Regions from separate parts of the Pseudomonas orientalis genome, predicted to be linked through region 1. Evidence: predicted binding sites of a transcription regulator. Region 1 holds the regulator's gene; each other region holds the start of a gene.
The links. Region 1 encodes FliA, which starts transcription of late flagellar genes. Its sites were predicted from a motif close to CTAAAGTTTNNNNNNNNNNNGCCGNTAA; they were not measured.
Positions count from the first base shown of each region.

Region 2: the regulator FliA is predicted to act here: its motif matches at 1,761-1,788, upstream of MRY17_RS05565 (flagellar protein MotY).
Region 3: the regulator FliA is predicted to act here: its motif matches at 1,626-1,653, upstream of MRY17_RS12450 (methyl-accepting chemotaxis protein).
Region 4: the regulator FliA is predicted to act here: its motif matches at 1,138-1,165, upstream of MRY17_RS11815 (methyl-accepting chemotaxis protein).

Region 1 is NZ_CP094351.1:4,009,013-4,012,243, reverse strand. It holds gene flhF (flagellar biosynthesis protein FlhF) at 1-768, shown strand, start outside; gene fleN (flagellar synthesis regulator FleN) at 874-1,707, shown strand; gene fliA (RNA polymerase sigma factor FliA) at 1,704-2,444, shown strand; gene MRY17_RS17755 (chemotaxis response regulator CheY) at 2,612-2,986, shown strand; gene MRY17_RS17750 (protein phosphatase CheZ) at 3,005-3,231, shown strand, end outside.
Region 2 is NZ_CP094351.1:1,293,124-1,296,354, forward strand. It holds gene rnt (ribonuclease T) at 1-592, opposite strand, end outside; gene pyrC (dihydroorotase) at 649-1,695, opposite strand; gene MRY17_RS05565 (flagellar protein MotY) at 1,852-2,760, shown strand; gene MRY17_RS05570 (argininosuccinate synthase) at 2,890-3,231, shown strand, end outside.
Region 3 is NZ_CP094351.1:2,810,652-2,813,882, forward strand. It holds gene tnpA (IS66-like element accessory protein TnpA) at 224-556, shown strand; gene tnpB (IS66 family insertion sequence element accessory protein TnpB) at 553-876, shown strand; partial or broken gene MRY17_RS12445 (GNAT family N-acetyltransferase) at 988-1,452, shown strand; gene MRY17_RS12450 (methyl-accepting chemotaxis protein) at 1,829-3,231, shown strand, end outside.
Region 4 is NZ_CP094351.1:2,673,681-2,676,911, reverse strand. It holds gene MRY17_RS11820 (aldo/keto reductase) at 107-1,102, shown strand; gene MRY17_RS11815 (methyl-accepting chemotaxis protein) at 1,222-3,216, shown strand.

The DNA of each region.
Region 1 (3,231 bases):
GCGTTGACGGCCGAAGTCGAGGAGCCGCGCCAGGCCTGGCGCATGCTGTTGGCGCACCTGGCGCGCATGATCGCCACGCCGGAAATCGAACCCCTGGAAGAGGGCGGTGTGATCGCCATGGTCGGCCCTGCCGGCATGGGCAAGACCACCACCCTGGCCAAGCTGGCGGCGCGTTATGTGCTCAAGTACGGCGCGCAGAACATCGCGCTGGTGAGCATGGACAGCTACCGCATCGGTGCCCAGGAGCAGCTCAAGACCCTGGGCCGCATCCTCAATGTGCCGGTGACCCATGTCGACCCGGGTCAATCCCTGGCCAACGCCCTCGACCCGCTGCTGCGCAAGCGTGTGGTGCTGATCGATACCGCCGGCCTGCAAGCCAGCGACCCGGCCCTGCGCATGCAGCTCGAAAGCCTGGCCGGGCGTGGCATCAAGTCAAAGAATTACCTGGTGCTTGCAACCACCAGCCAGAAACAGGTTCTTACCGCTGCCCACCACAGCTATAAACGCTGCGGCCTGTCCGGTTGTATCCTGACCAAACTGGATGAAACCGCCAGCCTGGGCGAAGTGTTGAGCCTGGCAATCAGTCATGAACTACCGGTCGCCTACCTGACCGACGGGCCGCGGATCCCGGATGATTTGCATCTGCCGCGCCGTCATCAGTTGGTCAGCCGTGCTGTCAGCGTGCAAATGCAAGACGAGCCTAGCGAGGAAGCGATGGCTGATATGTTCGCCGACCTTTATCACAACCCGGCAAAACGGGTGGGATGAGGCAGGATGAACACCGTGAAATGTACCTACATCGATGGCCTGCAAGCGATACACGCGGCCAAGCCATGTAGCCTGCGTCTAAGCAAGACAAGGTAAAGAAATAAAATGGGCAGCATGCATCCCGTACAGGTGATCGCGGTGACCGGCGGCAAAGGTGGCGTCGGCAAAACTAACGTGTCAGTGAATTTGTCCCTGGCCCTGGCAGAGCTTGGCCGTCGCGTCATGCTGCTGGATGCTGACCTGGGCCTGGCGAACGTGGACGTTCTGCTGGGGCTGACACCCAAACACACGCTGGCCGATGTGATCGAAGGCCGCTGTGAGCTGCGCGATGTGCTGCTGCAGGGCCCTGGGGGGATCCGCATCGTGCCGGCCGCCTCGGGCACCCAGAGCATGGTGCACCTGAGCCCGGCGCAGCATGCCGGCCTGATCCAGGCCTTCAGCGATATCGGCGACAACCTCGACGTGCTTGTGATCGACACCGCCGCCGGGATCGGTGAGTCGGTGGTCAGCTTTGTACGTGCAGCGCAAGAAGTGCTGCTGGTGGTGTGCGATGAACCCACCTCGATCACCGACGCCTACGCGCTGATCAAACTGCTTAACCGTGACTACGGCATGAACCGCTTCCGCGTGCTGGCCAATATGGCCCAGAGCCCGCAGGAAGGGCGCAACCTGTTCGCCAAGTTGACCAAGGTCACGGATCGTTTCCTCGATGTGGCTTTACAATACGTCGGTGCAGTTCCTTACGACGAGTGTGTGCGCAAGGCCGTGCAAAAGCAGCGTGCGGTCTACGAAGCGTTCCCTCGTTCGAAGTGCGCACTGGCGTTCAAGGCCATTGCCCAGAAGGTCGATACCTGGCCGCTGCCCGCCAATCCTCGGGGGCATCTGGAGTTTTTCGTCGAGCGACTGGTGCATCAGACGAGCGCGGGACCTGTGCTATGACATCAAGCGGCTACAACCTTTACAAAAAGTCGGCACGTGACAGCCAGGGCGAGTTGATCGAGCGCTACGCGCCGCTGGTCAAGCGTATCGCCTACCACTTGCTGGCGCGCCTGCCCGCCAGCGTGCAGGTGGAAGACCTGATCCAGGCCGGCATGATCGGCCTGCTCGAAGTGTCGACCAAATATGACGCGAGCAAGGGGGCGAGTTTCGAGACGTATGCGGGTATCCGTATCCGTGGCGCGATGCTCGACGAAGTGCGTAAAGGTGACTGGGCACCGCGTTCGGTACACCGCAATACGCGCATGGTCAGTGACGCAATTCGCGCAATTGAAGCAAAAACCGGTCGTGACGCTAAAGATCACGAAGTTGCGGCCGAACTCCAATTGAGTCTCGACGATTATTACGGGATTTTGAACGATACCTTGGGCAGCCGCCTGTTCAGTTTCGACGACCTGTTGCAGGACGGCGAGCATGAAGGGCTGCACGAGGACGGCGCGAGCGCGCATATGGAGCCGTCGCGCGATCTGGAAGATGAGCGTTTCCAGGGCGCGTTGGCGGAGGCCATTGCCAATTTGCCGGAGCGCGAGCGCCTGGTGTTGGCGCTGTACTACGACGAAGAGCTGAACCTCAAGGAAATCGGTGAGGTCCTGGGGGTCAGCGAATCGCGTGTCAGCCAGTTGCATAGCCAGTGCGCGGCCCGCTTGCGGGGGCGGTTGGGAGAGTGGCGCGCGCGCTGACAGGCAGTGTGGGGACACTGCAGACGCTACCGCGAAGGTTTCGGCCTTTGCGGATTCGCTCCGTGGTGCCCTGGGCAGTCCTTTTTGTGTAACGCCTGTTGATTGAAGTGGCGCGTCCAGGTGCTGGGCGCGTTTAAGACTGCTTGGAGGTCGAATTGGACAAGAACATGAAAATCCTCATCGTTGATGACTTCTCAACGATGCGGCGGATCATAAAAAACCTGTTGCGTGACCTTGGGTTCACTAACACGGTCGAGGCGGATGACGGCATCACGGCGATTCCAATCCTCAACAGCGGCAGCATCGACTTTCTGGTAACCGACTGGAACATGCCTGGCATGACCGGTATCGACTTGCTGCGCCATGTGCGCGCCGATGAAAAACTGCGCAGCCTGCCGGTGTTGATGGTGACCGCCGAAGCCAAGCGTGAGCAGATCATCGAAGCCGCCCAGGCCGGGGTCAACGGTTACGTGGTCAAGCCATTCACAGCATTGGCCTTGAAAGAGAAGATCGAAAAGATCTTCGAACGCATCCACGGCTAATGCCATCGCGGGGGAGCTATGGAGCATAAAGAAACGTCACAGGGCGACTTTGAGTCGACCCTGAAAAAGCATGCTCACCAGTTGGTCGACAGCCTGGAAAAAGGCCAGTTCGCCGACGCGGTGCAGTTGATCCATGAGCTTAACCAGACCCGTGACCGCGGCCTGTATCAGGAAGTGGGCAAGCTCACACGCGAGCTGCACAGTGCGATCGTCAATTTCCAGATTGACCCGCGCATGCCCCAGGC
Region 2 (3,231 bases), 2.7 Mb from region 1:
AGCCGCCCATCTGTTTCCAGCGATTGACGATGCCGCAGAACAGCTCGGCGGTCTTTTCGGTGTCGTAGCGGGCCGAATGCGCTTCGCGGCCGTCGAAGTCGATTCCGGCGGCCTGGCAGGCTTTTGCCAGCACGGTCTGACCATAGGCCAGTCCGGCGAGCGTGGCCGTGTCGAAACTGGAGAACGGATGGAAGGGGTTGCGCTTCATGTCCAGCCGCGCCACGGCGGCGTTGAGGAAGCCCAGGTCGAAACTGCTGTTGTGCCCCACCAAGATCGCGCGCTTGCAGCCGTTGGCTTTCAGCGCCTTGCGTACGCCGCGGAAGATGTCGGTCAGTGCGGCTTCTTCGCTCACCGCCATGCGCAGTGGATGATCGAGCTTGATCCCGGTGAACTCCAGAGCTGCCGCTTCGATGTTGGCACCTTCAAACGGCTCGACGCGGAAGAAGTGGGTGTGGTCCGGGTAAACGAAGCCCTGCTCGTCCATGCCTATGGTGGTTGCGGCAATTTCCAGCAGTGCGTCGGTGGCGCAATTGAAGCCGCCGGTTTCTACGTCGATAACGACAGGCAGGTAGCCGCGGAAACGCTCGGCCATCGGGTGGCGCGAACCGCCGCCACCGTGTTCCTGGTCGTCCTCGTAATGGTCTTCACTCACTTGCTTTCCTCCAGCAGGCGCCAGCGCAGTGTTTCACCGGCGCGCAGCGGGATAACGGTCAACTCGCCAAAGGGCAGGCTGGCGGGGGCGGTCCAGTCTTCACGAACCAGGGTGATGCGGTCGGTATTCGCGGGCAGGCCATAGAAGCGCGGGCCGTTGAGGCTGGCGAAACCCTCGAGCTTGTCCAGGGCGTTGCGTTGTTCGAACGCTTCAGCGTACAGCTCGATGGCGGCGAACGCGGTGTAGCAACCGGCACAACCACACGCGGCTTCCTTGGCGTGCTGGGCGTGGGGCGCGGAATCGGTGCCGAGGAAAAACTTCGGATTGCCGCTGGTCGCGGCATCCAGCAACGCCACCTGATGGGTATTGCGCTTGAGGATCGGCAAACAATAGAAGTGCGGCCGAATCCCGCCCACCAGCATGTGGTTGCGGTTGTACAACAGGTGGTGTGCGGTGATGGTCGCGCCGACGTTGGCCGAAGCCTCGGTGACGAACTGCACGGCGTCGGCGGTGGTGATGTGTTCGAACACCACCTTGAGGGTCGGGAACAGCTCGACCACGCGGCGCATATGTTCGTCAATGAAGATCTTTTCGCGATCGAACACGTCGACATCGCCACGGGTTACTTCACCGTGGATCAACAGCGGCATGCCCACCTCGGCCATGGCTTCGATGGCCGGCAGGATCTTGTCGATGCTGGTGACGCCGGAGTCGGAGTTGGTGGTCGCGCCGGCCGGGTACAGCTTGGCGGCGTGCACGAAGCCGCTGGCCTTGGCCTCGCGAATCTCCGAAGGCTGGGTGCGGTCGGTGAGGTAGAGCACCATCAGTGGTTCGAAGCGGCTGCCGGCCGGTCGTGCAGCGAGGATGCGCTGGCGATAGGCGTCGGCTTGCTCGGCGTTACGCACCGGAGGTACCAGGTTAGGCATGATGATGGCACGGCCAAAGGTGCGCGCGACATCGGCCACGGTATGGGGTAACACAGCACCATCACGAAGATGTATATGCCAGTCGTCGGGACGCAGCAGGGTCAGGCGGTCGGACATTGGGGATTCCAGGCGGGTCAATCTGGTGGGAATGCTACCGGAAAAGACTCGTGCAGGCACTCGCTATCAAGTTTTGCAGGATGCAACCGATAGCACTGGGTATGCCTTAACGATGTATGACGCTTTGAAGTGTTGTAGTAACCAGTGGAGCCTCCCGTGCGCCAGCATTATTTTGCCCTGCTCAGTGTGTTCGCCAGCCTGCCCGCGATGGCCCTCACGTTCCAGACACGTCTGGAGAATATTGAGTGGAAAGTGGAGGGCGATCAGTTCGAGTGCCGCCTGACCCAGCCGATCACCGATTTCGGCTCGGGTGAGTTCGTGCGCCGGGCGGGCGAGCAGGCGATATTTCGTCTGAAAGCCTATAACGGTTCGCTCGGTGCCGGCTCCGCCACGTTATTGGCTGCGGCCGCGCCCTGGCAACCGGGGCGCGGCGACATCAACCTGGGTGCAGTACGCGTCGGCAGCGGTGATGTGCTGTTCAACAGCTCTCAGGGCCAGGCCGGACGCCTGTTCACCGGTTTGCTCGAAGGCCGCAGCCCGACCGTCCGGCACTATGGGCGCGAAGGTGGATATTCGGAAATTCGCCTGCTGCCGGTGAAGTTCACCAAGGCCTACAACGACTATCAGCTCTGTACGACCAAGCTATTGCCGATGAACTACGATCAGGTCAAGCAGACGGAAGTCGGTTTCCCCGGTGGTGGTATCGAACTGGATGCAGCGGCCAAGCAGAAACTGTCGGTGATTGTCGCCTTTATGAAAGCCGACCCCACCGTCAACCATATCGAATTGAACGGCCATTCGGATAACAGCGGCAACCGCCTGACCAACCGTGATGTTTCACGACGCCGTGCCTTGGCGGTAGTGGACTACTTCAAGGCCAACGGCATTCCGGAATCGCAGATCACCATGCGTTTCCACGGTGAAAGCTATCCCTTGGCGCCCAACACCAATGCCGCCAACCGGGCACGCAACCGTCGGGTCAACGTGCAACTCGAACGTGTGGCCGCACCCGAGAAGCCGGCGTCCCAAGCCACCGCCCCGAGCAACCCTGCGGCCACCTCATAACGTGCGACTGTCAGTCGCCCGTTCGACATAATCTGTCGCTTTATCTTCATTTGCTGTCGCGCCCCTGTAATTTCACGGTTTTGATCGGTAGAATCGTCGCCTTTCCGTACAACCCCGTGGAGTGATGGCATGGCCGACGTAAACAAGGTCGTTCTCGCGTATTCCGGCGGCCTGGACACTTCGGTGATCCTCAAGTGGCTGCAGGATACTTATAACTGTGAAGTGGTGACCTTCACCGCTGACCTGGGTCAGGGCGAAGAGGTCGAACCTGCACGTGCCAAGGCGCAAGCCATGGGCGTGAAAGAGATCTACATTGACGACCTGCGCGAAGAGTTCGTCCGCGATTTCGTTTATCCGATGTTTCGCGCCAATACCGTCTATGAAGGCGAATATCTGCTCGGCACCTCCATCGCACGTCCGCTGATCGCCAAGCGCCTGATCGAAATCGCCAACGAAACCGGTGCTGATGCC
Region 3 (3,231 bases), 1.2 Mb from region 1:
TCTGCTGTGTTGCTCTGAACGTCTCATAAGACGTTCCCTCGTATTCACCCTTTTATCGCCGTTGTGTTTTAAGCCAGACTCGGATTGCTAAGGGCCCTCGTACTCGCCCTCAGTTTAATCGTATGCGTCCGGCCAAGTCATCTACCCAGCCCCGCTAAGCCAAGACATGGTGTGCACTTAAATTTAAGTGGGCACCAGTTCTAGACTTTTAATCGGGTATTTCATGCAGCCAACACGCCGTTCTTATTCCAAGTCCTTCAAAGCCCAAGTCATTCAAGAGTGTGCTCAGCCCGGTGCTTCGATTGCCAGCATCGCACTCAGCCATAACCTCAACGCAAACCTCGTCCACAAATGGATTCGGCTGCAATCGCAGAAAAGCACAGCGCTGCAACCTGCATTTATTCCATTACCCGTGTCGCTGGCTGGGGCAAAATCCCATCCGTCATCATCGAACATCTGCGTTGAAATACAGCACCCGCGTGGCACCGTCAAAGTGAACTGGCCCACTGAAAATGCTGCTGCCTGCGCGACCTTTCTTCGAGACCTCCTGCGATGATTCGCATCGACTCCGTCTGGCTCGCCACCGAGCCGATGGACATGCGCGCCGGTACCGAGACGGCATTAGCCAGGGTGATCGCCGTGTTCGGTGCGGCGCAGCCGCACTGTGCTTATCTGTTCGCCAACCGCCGCGCCAATCGCATGAAAGTGCTGGTGCATGACGGCTTCGGAATATGGCTAGCGGCGCGCCGATTAAACCAAGGCAAGTTCCACTGGCCAGGCATTCGCCACGGTTCTGAGATGGAGCTGGATACCGAGCAACTTCAGGCATTAGTGCTGGCCACCGCCTTCTTGATCGTTTCGACCTCGACATCCTAGGCTGCGCAGTGACCTACCTTCTGGTCGGCTTCAGCGCTGAATCGGTGCTCAAGGCGCGGCCGCGTGCGTCGACGTTCGTCAGCCATTTTTAAGGCAGTGTGATGATCCTGCTATCGCCCTGGCCTGATCGGTCGTATGGCCGAAATGCACGCTAGCTTTTACTCTCGCCATTCAGGCTTTGGTCAGTTTTTCGAGAGTCAGGTTGCAACTGGCGTTGCGGAGTTTGCGGGACGACTGAACAATACGCGTAACGCCATCTGGGTCGCTGAGAGCGCTGGCCGGATTGTGGGATCGCTGGCTATTGACGGAGAGGATCTCGGAAACGATGAAGCCCACCTGCGCTGGTTCATCCTTGACGATGGCTGCCGTGGTGGCGGTATAGGTCGTCACCTTCTCACCGAGGCATTAGATTTCTGCGACCGGCAGAATTTCTCAGCTATACAACTTTGGACATTCAAAGGGTTGGAAGCTGCCCGGCGCCTCTACGAATCCTTGGGTTTCGAGCTAACTCATGAAGAGCAAGGCAATCAATGGGGTACGGCGGTCACTGAGCAACAGTTCACGCGTAAACGCTGAGCAGCATTCTATGAAGAGTCTGCAAACTCGCACAAAAGGCTAGAACTGGTGACCACTTAAATTTAAGTGCACACCATGTCTTGGCTTTGCGGAACTGGGTAGATGACTTGGCCGGACGGTTACAAAGATCCCACCTACTCGGTACCTAGGCCCCTATCGATACACGGGTACAGGTAAAGCTTTGCTGGTTTCAGCCGAAACATTCCGAACGGAGAAAAAACTGGCTACGGCAGGCTACTACTGAACCATCCTGGGCTCTATCAGACGTCGACTTCATAGAACGTTCGCCTTGGATAGCTTTAAACAACATCTTCAAGCCCTGAGGCCTGCCATGCTTAGAAATGCTCCTTTGAGTACAAAGCTACTGCTTATTTTGATGTTTCCCCTGTTGGGCTTTCTGGTCTTCGCCGGGATTTTTGTAGCTGACAAACGAGAGACACTGAGCGAGATGAACCGAGCGGTCACCGCTACCGGCACCGCGCAGAAACTCAGTGACGTAGTAACCACTATCCAGCGTGAGCGCGGCGCAAGCGGCGTGTTTCTGGGCAGCGGTGGTAAGACGATGCAGGACAAGTTGAAAGTCTTACGCCAAGAAACCGACCGTGCGGTGAGCGCGATGCATGCGCAATCGACCGAGGGTCTTATCGCGCCTGACAAGATGCTGCGCGCAATTGATGGTTTGGCCGGACTGCGTCAGCAGGTGGACACGCTCGCAATCAATAACGGCGAGTCCGGCACCCGATTCACCGATCTTATCAAAAATTTGATCGGCTTCTCTTACTCACTGGAAACCAGCATTGAGGATCCGGAAATCCTGCGTGGGCTGAGTTCACTCAATCAGTTCGTAGACATGAAAGAGCGCTCTGGTCGAGAGCGTGTACTGCTTGGCCTGGCATTCAACCAAAACCGTTTTGATGCGCCGCTGTTGTCACGTTTCAGCCGCAACATGGGCGAGTTCTCCGGCTATTTCGAGGCCTTTCAACGCTGGGCTCCTGCCGTGTTCAAAAATAAGCTGGATGCGGTTCTACAACAGCCCGCATCCGTCGATGTAGCTCGCCTGCAAAAACTCGGATTTGATACGCCTCTAGGCGATCCGCTTAATATCAAACCCGAAGACTGGTTCAACCTTTCCACCAGCCGTATCGACATGATGGCTCAGGTCGAGGCTGAACTGGGCCAGACGGTCGTGAGCCTAGCCAATGTCGCGCGTACCGATGCCCAGCGCAGTCTGTATGTCGCAATAGCCACCGTCATTCTGATGTTGATTGCGGTGCTGTGGCTCGCTTCGGTGATTATTCGCAATATCAAAATCGCTGTGGTCGACGTGAACCGCACCCTTATTTCGCTATCCACGCGTGACCTAACTGCCAGAACCCGTTACACCGGCAGAGACGAGTTTGGCGAGATCTCGCGTAACCTGGATAACATGGCCATACAGATCGGTGAAGTGATCCGTGAGATCGGGAGTGCCACGGCGCAGGTCGCGACCGCCGCCGAGCAGTCTTCGGCTGTGGCCCTGCAAACTAGCAATAACGTCGTCCAGCAGCGTCAAGGCACCGATCAGGTGGTCACTGCCATCAGCGAGATGAGCGCCACGGTCAAAGACGTGGCGCGCAGCACTACCGACGCCGCAGAGATGTCGCAGCGCGTTAATGCCAGCACTATGCAGGGCAAGGCTGAAATCGAGAACACCATCAGCTTGATCAAAGGGCTTGAGGTTCAGGCCGAACAAACATCCCGAATCATTGAGGAGCTCAAGGGTGAAAGCTATTCCATCTC
Region 4 (3,231 bases), 1.3 Mb from region 1:
GCCCTGGCAATTGTTTGGACTTTCCAAACAGTGATAGTGCTTTTAGCCGGTTTATCCAGGTTTTGTCGAGCGTGACAATGGCCACCTCATCCACAGGAGCTTCACCATGCGTACTCGTCAACTCGGCAACAACGGCCCTCACGTGTCCGCCATCGGCCTCGGCTGCATGGGCATGAGCGATTTCTACGCACCGGGCATCGACACCTCGCAGGCCATCGCCACCTTGCACCGTGCGCTGGAACTGGGCGTCAACTTTCTCGACACCGCCGACATGTACGGCCCCCACACCAATGAACAGCTGATCGGCAAGGCCATCGCCGGCAAGCGCGACCAGGTGTTCCTGGCCAGCAAGTTCGGCATCCTGCGCGATCCGGCGAACCCGGCGCTGCGTGGTGTGAACGGGCGCCCTGAATACGTGCGCGCCTCCATCGACGGCACGCTGCAACGCCTGGGCATCGAAACCCTGGACCTGTACTACCAGCACCGCATCGATCCCGAGGTGGCCATCGAAGAAACCGTCGGCGCCATGGCCGAGCTGGTGCAACAGGGCAAGGTGCGTTACCTGGGCCTGAGCGAAGCGTCCGCCGCCACGCTGGAACGGGCGCACAAGGTTCACCCCATCAGCGCCCTGCAAAGCGAATATTCATTGTGGAGTCGCGATCAGGAAGACAACGGCTGCCTTGCCGCCTGCCAGCGCCTGGGCATCGCCTTCGTGCCTTACAGCCCGTTGGGCCGGGGGTTTCTGACCGGCGCATTGAAGCGCCCGGAGGATTTCGGCGCCGAGGACTACCGCCGCTTCAACCCGCGCTTCCAGGGCGAGAATTTTGCCAGGAACCTGCAACTGGTCGAGCAGGTGCAAGCACTGGCGGCGGAAAAGGGCGTGACGGCGGGCCAACTGGCGCTGGCGTGGGTGTTGGCGCAAGGCGATTACATCGTGCCGATCCCCGGCACCAAGCAACGTAAATACCTGGAAGAGAATGTGGCCGCCGTGTCGATCACCCTGAGCGCGAACGAACGGGACGCGTTGACAGCGATCTTTCCGGCGGATGCAACGGCCGGCCTGCGCTACCCCGAGGAGGTGATGGCGATGCTGGAGATCTGACCTGGCGGCATCTGCACTTTCTTGCACGCACGTACCTAAAGCTCCCCCGGTCCGGGCCGATAGCCCTACGAAGCTCTAACAAAGCCGCGTCGACAATAACGCTTCGTAAGGACGGCCCCATGCCCCCACTGCGCTCCATCCAAGCCCGCTATACCCTGTTTCTGGTGCTGTTCGTCCTAGTGTTATTGGTGTTGACGGTCGTGGGTATCGGCCAGTTGGTCGCACCCAAGCTGCAAGACACCGAAGAACAGGTGGTGCTCAACCGCGTCGCCGAAGTGGCCGAACAGATCCAGGGCGAACTGAACAAGGTTCAGGCCCAGCAACGCACCATCACCCAGACTGTGCCTCTGCTTGAAAGCGATGCCATCGACAAGGTCCTGCCCGGCCTGGTGGATCAATATGGCGAGCTGAAAGTGTTCGGCGGCGGTATCTGGCCGCTGCCCAACCAGCGCACGCCGGGGCGTAACAAGCACAGTACGTTCTGGCACCGTGACGCCTCGGGCAAGCTGGCGGTCAACACCTTCTGGAACAGCGACGCCGCGCCCAACTATTACGATCAGAGCTGGTACAAGGGCGGCCTCGCCTCGCCCCGTGGCCAATGCGCCTGGGCTGCGGCCTACAAGGACGACGCCAGCCAGGAGCCGCGCACCAACTGCGCCATGGCGATCCAGCGTGACGGCGCCGCCTATGGCGTGGCGACCATCGACGTGACCCTGGGCTTCTTCAATGACCTGGTGGCCAGCAAGGAAAAAGACATTGGCGGGCAAATGCTGATCGTCGAAGGCGACGGCAAGATCATCAGCAACAGCTCGCGCATCAGCGGCCCGGTGGTGCTGAAGAACATCAGTGAGCTGACCGGCACTTCGGCGTTCGCCGCCCAGGTCAGCAAAGCCCTCGCCCATCGCGATCAGGCCCTGCAACGCGCCGAGTTCGACAACCAGGGCGTGGCCAGCACCTTCTACATGCGCCCGATCGAGGGTACCCCGTGGTTCCTCGCGACCGCCCTGCCCACCTCGTTGATTACCGCCCAGCGCAACGATGTGCTCGGCAGCCTGGCGCTGCTGCAAATTCCGATGGTGATCCTGCTGGTGCTGCTGGCGGCGTATGCGATTCGCCAACTGGTACAGCGCATGAAAGCGCTCAAGGGCAATATCGACGCGCTGTCCGCCGGCGACGCCGACCTCACGCGGCGCATCACCATCCGCGCCGAAGACGAACTGGGCGCCATCGGCCATTCGGTGAACCGCTTTATCGTCTACCTGCAAAACATGATCGGCGAAGTGACCCAGGCCACCGGCGCCATGGCCTCGGGCCTAGAGCAGTTGCAGCACACCTCCGCGCACACCAACCAGATCCTGTTGCGCCACGCATCGGAGACGGATCAGACGGTGACCGCCATCACCGAAATGAGCTCCACCGCCGACACGGTCGCGCAAAACGCCGCAGAAACGGCGGCCTTTACCCAGCGCGCCAGCGAGCACGCCGACCGTTCGCGGGTGGTGGTGGGCGAAGCGTCCACCAGCGTCAGCGCCTTGATCGGCGAAGTGGCCAGCGCGACCCACACCGTCGAGAACATGCGCCAGGACGCCGCGCGCATCACCGAAACCCTCGGGGTGATCGGCGCCATCGCCGGCCAGACCAACCTGCTGGCGCTCAACGCCGCAATCGAAGCGGCGCGGGCCGGCGAGCAAGGCCGCGGGTTTGCCGTGGTGGCCGATGAGGTACGCGCACTGGCCGCACGCACCCAGGCCAGCACCTCGCAGATCAACGAGATGCTGGCGCGCTTGACCACCGGCGTCAGCTCGTCGGTAGCCGCCATGGAAAACACCCAGGCCAGTTGCCAGTCGGCGGCGGATGCCACCGCTCGGGTGAACACCGGCCTGGATGAGATGGCCGGTTCGGTCAGCCATATCAACAACCTCAGCACCCAGATCGCCACGGCCGCCGAGCAACAGAGCGCAGTGACCGAAGAGATCAACCGCAGCATGGTGCAGATCCGACAGATGGTTGAAGAGTTGGTACACAGCGGCCATGCCACTGAAACCAATACCCAGAGCCTGCTGGAAGCCAATGGCCGGGTGATTGCCTTGATGGGGCGCTTCAAAGTGCGTTGATCCAGGCCCGACCAC